DNA from 3 places in the Halomonas sp. H33-56 genome. Region 2 is predicted to be linked to each of the others. Evidence: riboswitches for the same ligand, from Rfam matches in the RefSeq annotation. Region 2 holds a riboswitch; each other region holds the start of a gene.
What was found. Region 2 has a riboswitch for thiamine pyrophosphate ahead of thiC (phosphomethylpyrimidine synthase ThiC). Riboswitches for the same ligand answer to the same signal wherever they lie in the genome.
Positions count from the first base shown of each region.

Region 1: linked by a shared signal. The riboswitch ahead of NFH98_RS06700 (3-oxoacyl-ACP reductase) and the one ahead of thiC (phosphomethylpyrimidine synthase ThiC) in region 2 are both predicted to bind thiamine pyrophosphate.
Region 3: linked by a shared signal. The riboswitch ahead of NFH98_RS06710 (sodium:solute symporter family protein) and the one ahead of thiC (phosphomethylpyrimidine synthase ThiC) in region 2 are both predicted to bind thiamine pyrophosphate.

Region 1 is NZ_JAMSHP010000001.1:1,507,890-1,510,148, reverse strand. It holds gene NFH98_RS06705 (LLM class flavin-dependent oxidoreductase) at 1-533, opposite strand, end outside; gene NFH98_RS06700 (3-oxoacyl-ACP reductase) at 533-1,342, opposite strand; TPP riboswitch at 1,390-1,488, opposite strand; gene NFH98_RS06695 (SOS response-associated peptidase) at 1,587-2,259, opposite strand, start outside.
Region 2 is NZ_JAMSHP010000001.1:1,334,744-1,337,002, reverse strand. It holds gene tenA (thiaminase II) at 1-620, shown strand, start outside; TPP riboswitch at 632-766, shown strand; gene thiC (phosphomethylpyrimidine synthase ThiC) at 844-2,259, shown strand, end outside.
Region 3 is NZ_JAMSHP010000001.1:1,511,396-1,513,654, reverse strand. It holds gene NFH98_RS06715 (hypothetical protein) at 158-946, shown strand; TPP riboswitch at 1,006-1,108, shown strand; gene NFH98_RS06710 (sodium:solute symporter family protein) at 1,189-2,259, shown strand, end outside.

The DNA of each region.
Region 1 (2,259 bases), 170 kb from region 2:
GCGTCGACGTAATCGCCCTGGCGGTCCCTCACCAGGGCGTCGTCACTCCAGGAGTCCCACAGCGCCAGCACGGTATTGGCGAATTCCTCCGCCCGGGCATAGCGCTCGGCGTGGCTTGGCATGGCCTCGAGCCCATGGTTGCGCGCCTCGCTGTCGAACATCGAGGTCACCAGGTTCCAGCCCAGGCGTCCGCCGGAGATATGGTCCAGCGAGGCCAGCATGCGCGCAGCATGAAACGGCGTATAGAAGGTGCTGGAGACGGTCGAGATCAGCCCGATGTGTTCGGTGGCCCGCGCCATGGCCGCCAGCATGGTCAGTGGCTCCAGGGTCCACAGCGGGCCGTCGGCGACGCTGCCCACGGCGTGACCATCGGCGAAGAACACCGCATCGAAGCGACCCCGCTCGGCGAGCCGCGCCAGCTCCTCGTAGTAGCGGATATCGGCCAGGCGCTCGACGCTGGAACGGGGATGACGCCAGGCCGCCTTGTGGTGGCCACAGCCCATGATGAACAGATTGAGGTGCATGCTGGCCATCAGTCCTTCACCAGTCCGCCGTCGACCACCAGGTTCTGGCCGGTGACCGCCCGCGACCAGGGCGAGGCGAACAGCAGCGCGGCGTCGGCAAACTCTTGCGGCGTGGTCACCCGTCGCAGCGGTGTGCTGGCGGCGATCAGATCGAACACCGCCTCCGGCGTGGCGCGGGAGGCATCGGTGGTGCGCAACAGGCCGCCGGAGATCATGTTCACGGTGATGTTGTCCGGGCCCAGATCGTGGGCCAGGGTGCGCGTCAGCGACAGCAGCGCCGCCTTGGCGGCGGTGTAGTCGTGGTAGGGCACCACCGGGTTCTGGAACAGGTTGGTACCGATATTGACGATGCGACCAAAGCCGGCCTCACGCATGCCGGCAAGCGACGCCTGCACCGTGTTCAGTGCTCCCCGGGCGACGCCCTGAAGCTGATGATCGAGGTGCTCCCAGGTCAGCTCGTCGGGACCGGGACGGGCGTCGCCGTTGAAAGCGAAGTCCGGCAGCGCATTGTTGATCAAGGTGGTGACCGGTGCGCCGAAGTGCTCGCGGGCACGCGCGAACATGGCATCGACGGCGCTGCGATCACAGACGTCGGCGGCCACTGCCAAGGCTTGCTCGGGATAGTCGGCTACCAGCGCGTTGGCGCCCTCTTCGCTGCGTCGATAGTTGACCACCACCCGCGCGCCCTGCTCGAGGAAACTGCGCGCCAGGCTGACGCCGAGGCCACGTCCGGCGCCGGTGACGACGACCAGCTGGCGGCAAATGGGAAGCGCGGGCGGGCTTGCGGAGGTAGCGGGTGAGGCGTCGGAAAAGGTCATCTGGCGGGTCCTTGGTCGAGGCGAGGAACGCACGCCGACCCCTGGACTGACGACTGCGCTGACATCCCTTCGCCGGTATGAACTGGATCAGGTTCGACGGGTGTTTCTCAGCCCCGCTATCGTGCGAGACACCCCGTGCCATGCGCCTTCGACCTTAGCCCATCGGCGCGGGACGGACAAGCCGCGCAGCACCTGGAACATCACCGCAGCCAGGGCATGCAGATGGGCGCTTCAGACCCGACGGTCAGCCCGGTGCCTGGACGGCTTGCATCAAGTCACTTCCTTCCTCTCCCGCCCGATTGACCCTGGTCGAGACCGGCCATGCCTCGAAGGCGCCAGCGGGTAGATGCCGCACCGTCTGGCGCATGACGTGGCGATCACTCAGGGCAGGATCGAGCCAGGGTTCAAGGCTGCCGTCGTCCAGCGCCAGCGGCATCCGGGCGTGCACCTGACTCGCGCAGCCCCGGGCAGGTTCGGTAAGGATGGCAAGGCCCGGCCTGCCGTCAGCCCTTTCACTGAAGATTGCCGCCAGCCACAGCGGCGCGCGATCTTCACGACATAAAAAATAGGGCTGCTTGCCGGTCTCGCCCGGCAGCCACTCGTACCAGCCGTCCGCCGGCACCAGGCAGCGATGGCGGGCAAAGGCCCCACGAAAATAGCGCGAGGTGGCGACCTTCTCCACGGTGGCGTTAATCGGCTCCGGCGACCCGGCCTGGGCCCAGTGGGGTCGATAGCCCCACCACATCGAGGCAAAGGAAGGTACGCCCTCCCCCTCCATGGCGAGGGACGTGATCCAGGTGCCTGGCGCGACGTTGTAGCGAGGTTGCGGCTCCTGCTCGGGCAGGCGCGGCGCCACCGGCAAGCGCATCAGCGCCGCCAGCTGAGCAAAAGGTGTGTAACAGGCGAAACGGCCGCAC
Region 2 (2,259 bases):
ACGCCTACATCGAACACGACTTCGTGCTCGCCCTTGGCCGTGGTGAACTGGCTGACGCCAGCTTCCGTCACTATCTGAAGCAGGACTATCTGTTTCTGCTGCAGTTCTCCCGGGCCTACGCCCTGGCGGCCTACAAGAGCCACAGCCTCGACGAGCTGCGCGGCGCCTTCGACGGCATGAAGACCATCCTCGACGTGGAACTCGGCCTGCATCTCGCCTTCTGCCGCGACTGGGGCATCGGCGAGGCCGAACTCAATGAGCTGCCCGAAGCTCGCGCTACCCTGGCCTATACCCGCTACGTGCTGGACGCCGGCAGCCGCGGCGACCTCCTGGACCTGCACGTGGCGCTGGCCCCCTGCATGGTCGGCTACGCCGATATCGCACGAAACCTCAACGCCCGTTCGGACACCCTGCGCGGTGCCGACAATCCCTTCGACGCCTGGATCGCCATGTACGAAAGCGACGACTTCCAGGCCGCCGCACGCCAGGAGCAGGCCTGGCTCGACGATCAGCTGGCCCAGGTATCCGGCGAGCGCTTTGCGCGACTGTCACGGATCTTCGCCGACGCAACACGACTCGAGATCGACTTCTGGCAGATGGGACTCGATCTAAGCGACTAACACAATCAGCACCACGCTTGACGGGGGGCCGCCAGAGGCGGCTGAGATCATGCAGCGCATGGGACCCGTTGAACCTGATCTGGGGGTAACCCCGATGCCATGGCATCGCGGTGAGGACCAGCGTAGGGATCAAGCGCTCACGGCCCAGGCCACGACGCCCCCTCCTTCCTCACGCGATGCACACAACAACGACAGCACCCAGTGCCGTGAGAAGGACAAGCCAATGCCGCTCGATCACCCCGTTTCCGCAAACAAACCCCGCCATAGCGCGCACTTCCTGGCCGAGACCGCCCAGGTCGACCAGGCCGCAGTTACGCCCCTGCCGGGTTCGCGCAAGGTCTATGTAAAGGGCTCCCGCGACGACCTGCGGGTGCCGTTTCGCGAGATTTCGCTGTCAGCGACCCGCACCTCCGGGGCCGACGAGGCCAATCCGCCGCTGCTGGTCTACGACACCTCCGGCCCCTACACCGATCCCCAGGTCGAGGTCGACCTGCGTCACGGGCTTGCCGAATTGCGCCGGCCCTGGATCGAGGAGCGCGACGACACCGAATGGCTCGATGGACCGACCTCGGACTACGGTCGCCGGCGTGCCAACGACCCGACACTCGCCCCGCTGCGTTTCGAACTGACCCGCACGCCGCGCCGCGCACGTCGTGGCGCCGACGGCAGCGCCGGCAATGTCACCCAGCTGCACTACGCCCGCCGCGGCATCATCACCCCGGAGATGGAGTTCATCGCCATCCGCGAGAACCAGCGTCGACAGGCCCTGGCCGATGACTATCGAGGCAGCGACGAGGTCGAGCGCATCCTCGGCCACCAGCATCACGGGCAGGGCTTCGGCGCCCGTCTGCCAGAGGAGATCACCCCCGAGTTCGTGCGCCAGGAAGTCGCCGCCGGGCGCGCCATCATCCCCGCCAACATCAACCACCCGGAAGCCGAGCCGATGATCATCGGGCGCAACTTCCTGGTGAAGATCAATGGCAATCTGGGCAACTCGGCGGTGACCTCCTCCATCGAGCAAGAGGTCGAGAAGATGACCTGGGGCATCCGCTGGGGCGCCGATACCATCATGGATCTGTCCACTGGCCAGAACATCCACGAAACCCGCGAGTGGATCATCCGCAACTCGCCGGTACCGATCGGCACGGTGCCGCTCTATCAGGCGCTGGAGAAGGTCAAGGGCGTGGCCGAGGACCTCACCTGGGAGGTGTTCCGCGACACCCTGATCGAGCAGGCCGAACAGGGCGTGGACTACTTCACCATCCACGCAGGCGTGCTGCTGCGCTACGTGCCGCTGACCGCCAACCGGGTCACCGGCATCGTCTCCCGCGGTGGCTCGATCATGGCCAAGTGGTGCCTTTACCATCACCAGGAAAGCTTCCTCTACACCCACTTCGAGGAAATCTGCGAGATCTGCAAGCAGTACGACGTGGCCTTCTCGCTGGGCGATGGCCTGCGTCCGGGCTCGGTGGCCGACGCCAACGACGAGGCCCAGATGGCGGAGCTCAAGACCCTGGGCGAGTTGACCCATATCGCCTGGAAGCACGACGTCCAGGTGATGATCGAAGGCCCCGGCCACGTGCCCATGCACCTGGTCAAGGAGAACATGGACAAGCAGCTCGAGTACTGCGACGAGGCG
Region 3 (2,259 bases), 180 kb from region 2:
GCGTAAGCCCTGCCCTGGACCGGCAGCAGGTCAATACCCTGGCGGCTCGCGTGCCGTCTTCTCTAGCCTATGAAAAGATGCTTATAGATGCCGGATTATTTCGCTTGCCCGCTTCCACGTTATGCTGGCGTCGCCGACACCGCCGCGGGAGCTGCCCATGAACCACCAGGACCTTGTCGCCATCGAACACGCCCTGACGCTGGCCAATCGCGGGGATACCAGCTGGCTGTGCACGCGCCTGGACACCCCTGCTCCCGCCTTCCCCCACCTGAGCGTCACCAGCGATGCCGATGGCCCCAGGTACGCCGGACAGCCCATCTTGCTGACCCAGGCCCGGGACGGCGGCGCCTGCCTGGTCAATATCGACAACAACGCCAACGATGGCACCCCCTGTCTGGTCGAGCGCCTGTCACCGAGCAGCGAGACCCTGGTGCACCTGGAGGTCATCCATGCAACGCTCGCCGGCCAGCCATCGCTGATTCGCCGCGTCAGCCTGGGCAGTACGTCCATGAACCTGCAGCGACCCACACCAACCAGTCCGCTGGTCCAGATCGGCGACGACGTCGTCGAGGTGCTGATCCAGCCGGCCTTGCGTCTGGTACTGACCGGCCACTCCCCGGTCAATGCCGACCTGGCGCGCCAGGGGCAACGGCTCGGTTTCGAGGTCATCCTGTGCGCCCCAGACTACCCCGACACGCATCACTCGACAGCACCCCTGCCGGCAGGCGTCGAGTTCCAGCGCGCTCCCGCGGCCCCCTTCCTGCGCGGCGGCGGCGGGCACCGACGCACCCTGGTGATGGACGCCACCGACGCCTCGACCATTGCCCGAGCGAGCCGCGAGGCCTGCTGTCATGGCTATCTGGCGATGGCTGAAATCGATCCACGCCGAGCGGCGAACTGGCTTTACGATGGCTGGCACAGCCTGCGCACCTCGCCCACCGTCTGACGCCCCGTCGCTGCGGCCAAAGCGCCAATTGACAGCCATCGGAGGCGGTCCTACGCTGTGCGCATTCCTGGGGGAGCCTGACGGCTGAGATTCCGCATCACGCGGTAACCCTTTGAACCTGATCCGGGTCATGCCGGCGAAGGGAAGGATGGTTGCGTTATCTCCTCTTTCTTCCTGTCCGCCGCTCGTCCCGCCTGTCCACCGGTCCCTGCGGACAACGACAAGAAAGAGGTCTTCTTTCGATGATGCTCGATCCCACCTGGACGGCGCTGTGGCTTCTGCTGTGCGCCGCCATCTTTGCCATCCCCGGCCTGATCTATGCCCGACGTCGTCAGGGCGGCCTGGATGACTACATCTCGGCTCGCAACAGCCAGAACACCCGCGCCACGGTGTTGACCCTGGTGGCCACCACCCTGGGCACCTGGATCCTGTTCGGCCCCGCCCAGGCGGCCACCTGGGGCGGCATCGGCGCGGTACTGGGCTATGCGCTGGGTTCCATGGTCCCGCGCCTGGTGATGATCCCGCTGGGACGACGCATGCGTGAGCTGATCCCCGAAGGCCACGGCCTCACCGAGTTCGTGATCCATCGCTACGGGCGCACCATGTACGCCTTCACCCTGACGATCATGCTGTTCTATCTGTTCATCTCGCTGGCGGCAGGCCTCACCGCAATCGCCCATATGGTCACCCTGCTGGCGCCGATCCCGCTGTGGCTGACCGCCTGCGTAGTGATGATCGCGACCCTGCTCTACACCTTCTACGGCGGCCTGCGCACCACCATCTTCACCGACAAGGTACAGATGCTGGTGATCCTGCCGTTGCTGGCGCTGCTGCTGGTGTTCGGCTGGCAGGCCGCCGGCGGCGTCGCGCCGACGCTCGAGGGCCTGCAGGAACGTGCGCCCCAGTTGCTGGATGTCACCGATGCCGGTGGCCTGCGTGCCGGCCTGACGTTCTTTATCGCGGTGATGCTGACCGGCCTGTTCTACCAGGGCACCTGGCAGCGCATCTACGCCGCCCGGGACAGCAAGGTGTTGCGGCGGGGCTTCTGGATCGCAGGGCTGTTCAACTTTCCGGTGATCGTGCTGATGGGCCTGTTCGGCCTGGCGTTCGTCGGCCTCGGGCTCGAGGGAGACGGCTCGGTGGCGCTGTTCAGCGTGCTGCTGTCCGAGGTGCCGCTGTGGTTCGCCCTGGCCTTGATTCCGCTGGGTCTGGCCCTGGTGATGAGCAGCGCCGACACCACCGTCAACGCCACCTCCAGCATCATCGCCGTCGACATGCACCGGCTGCTGCCCCAGGCCAGCGAAGCCACCCTG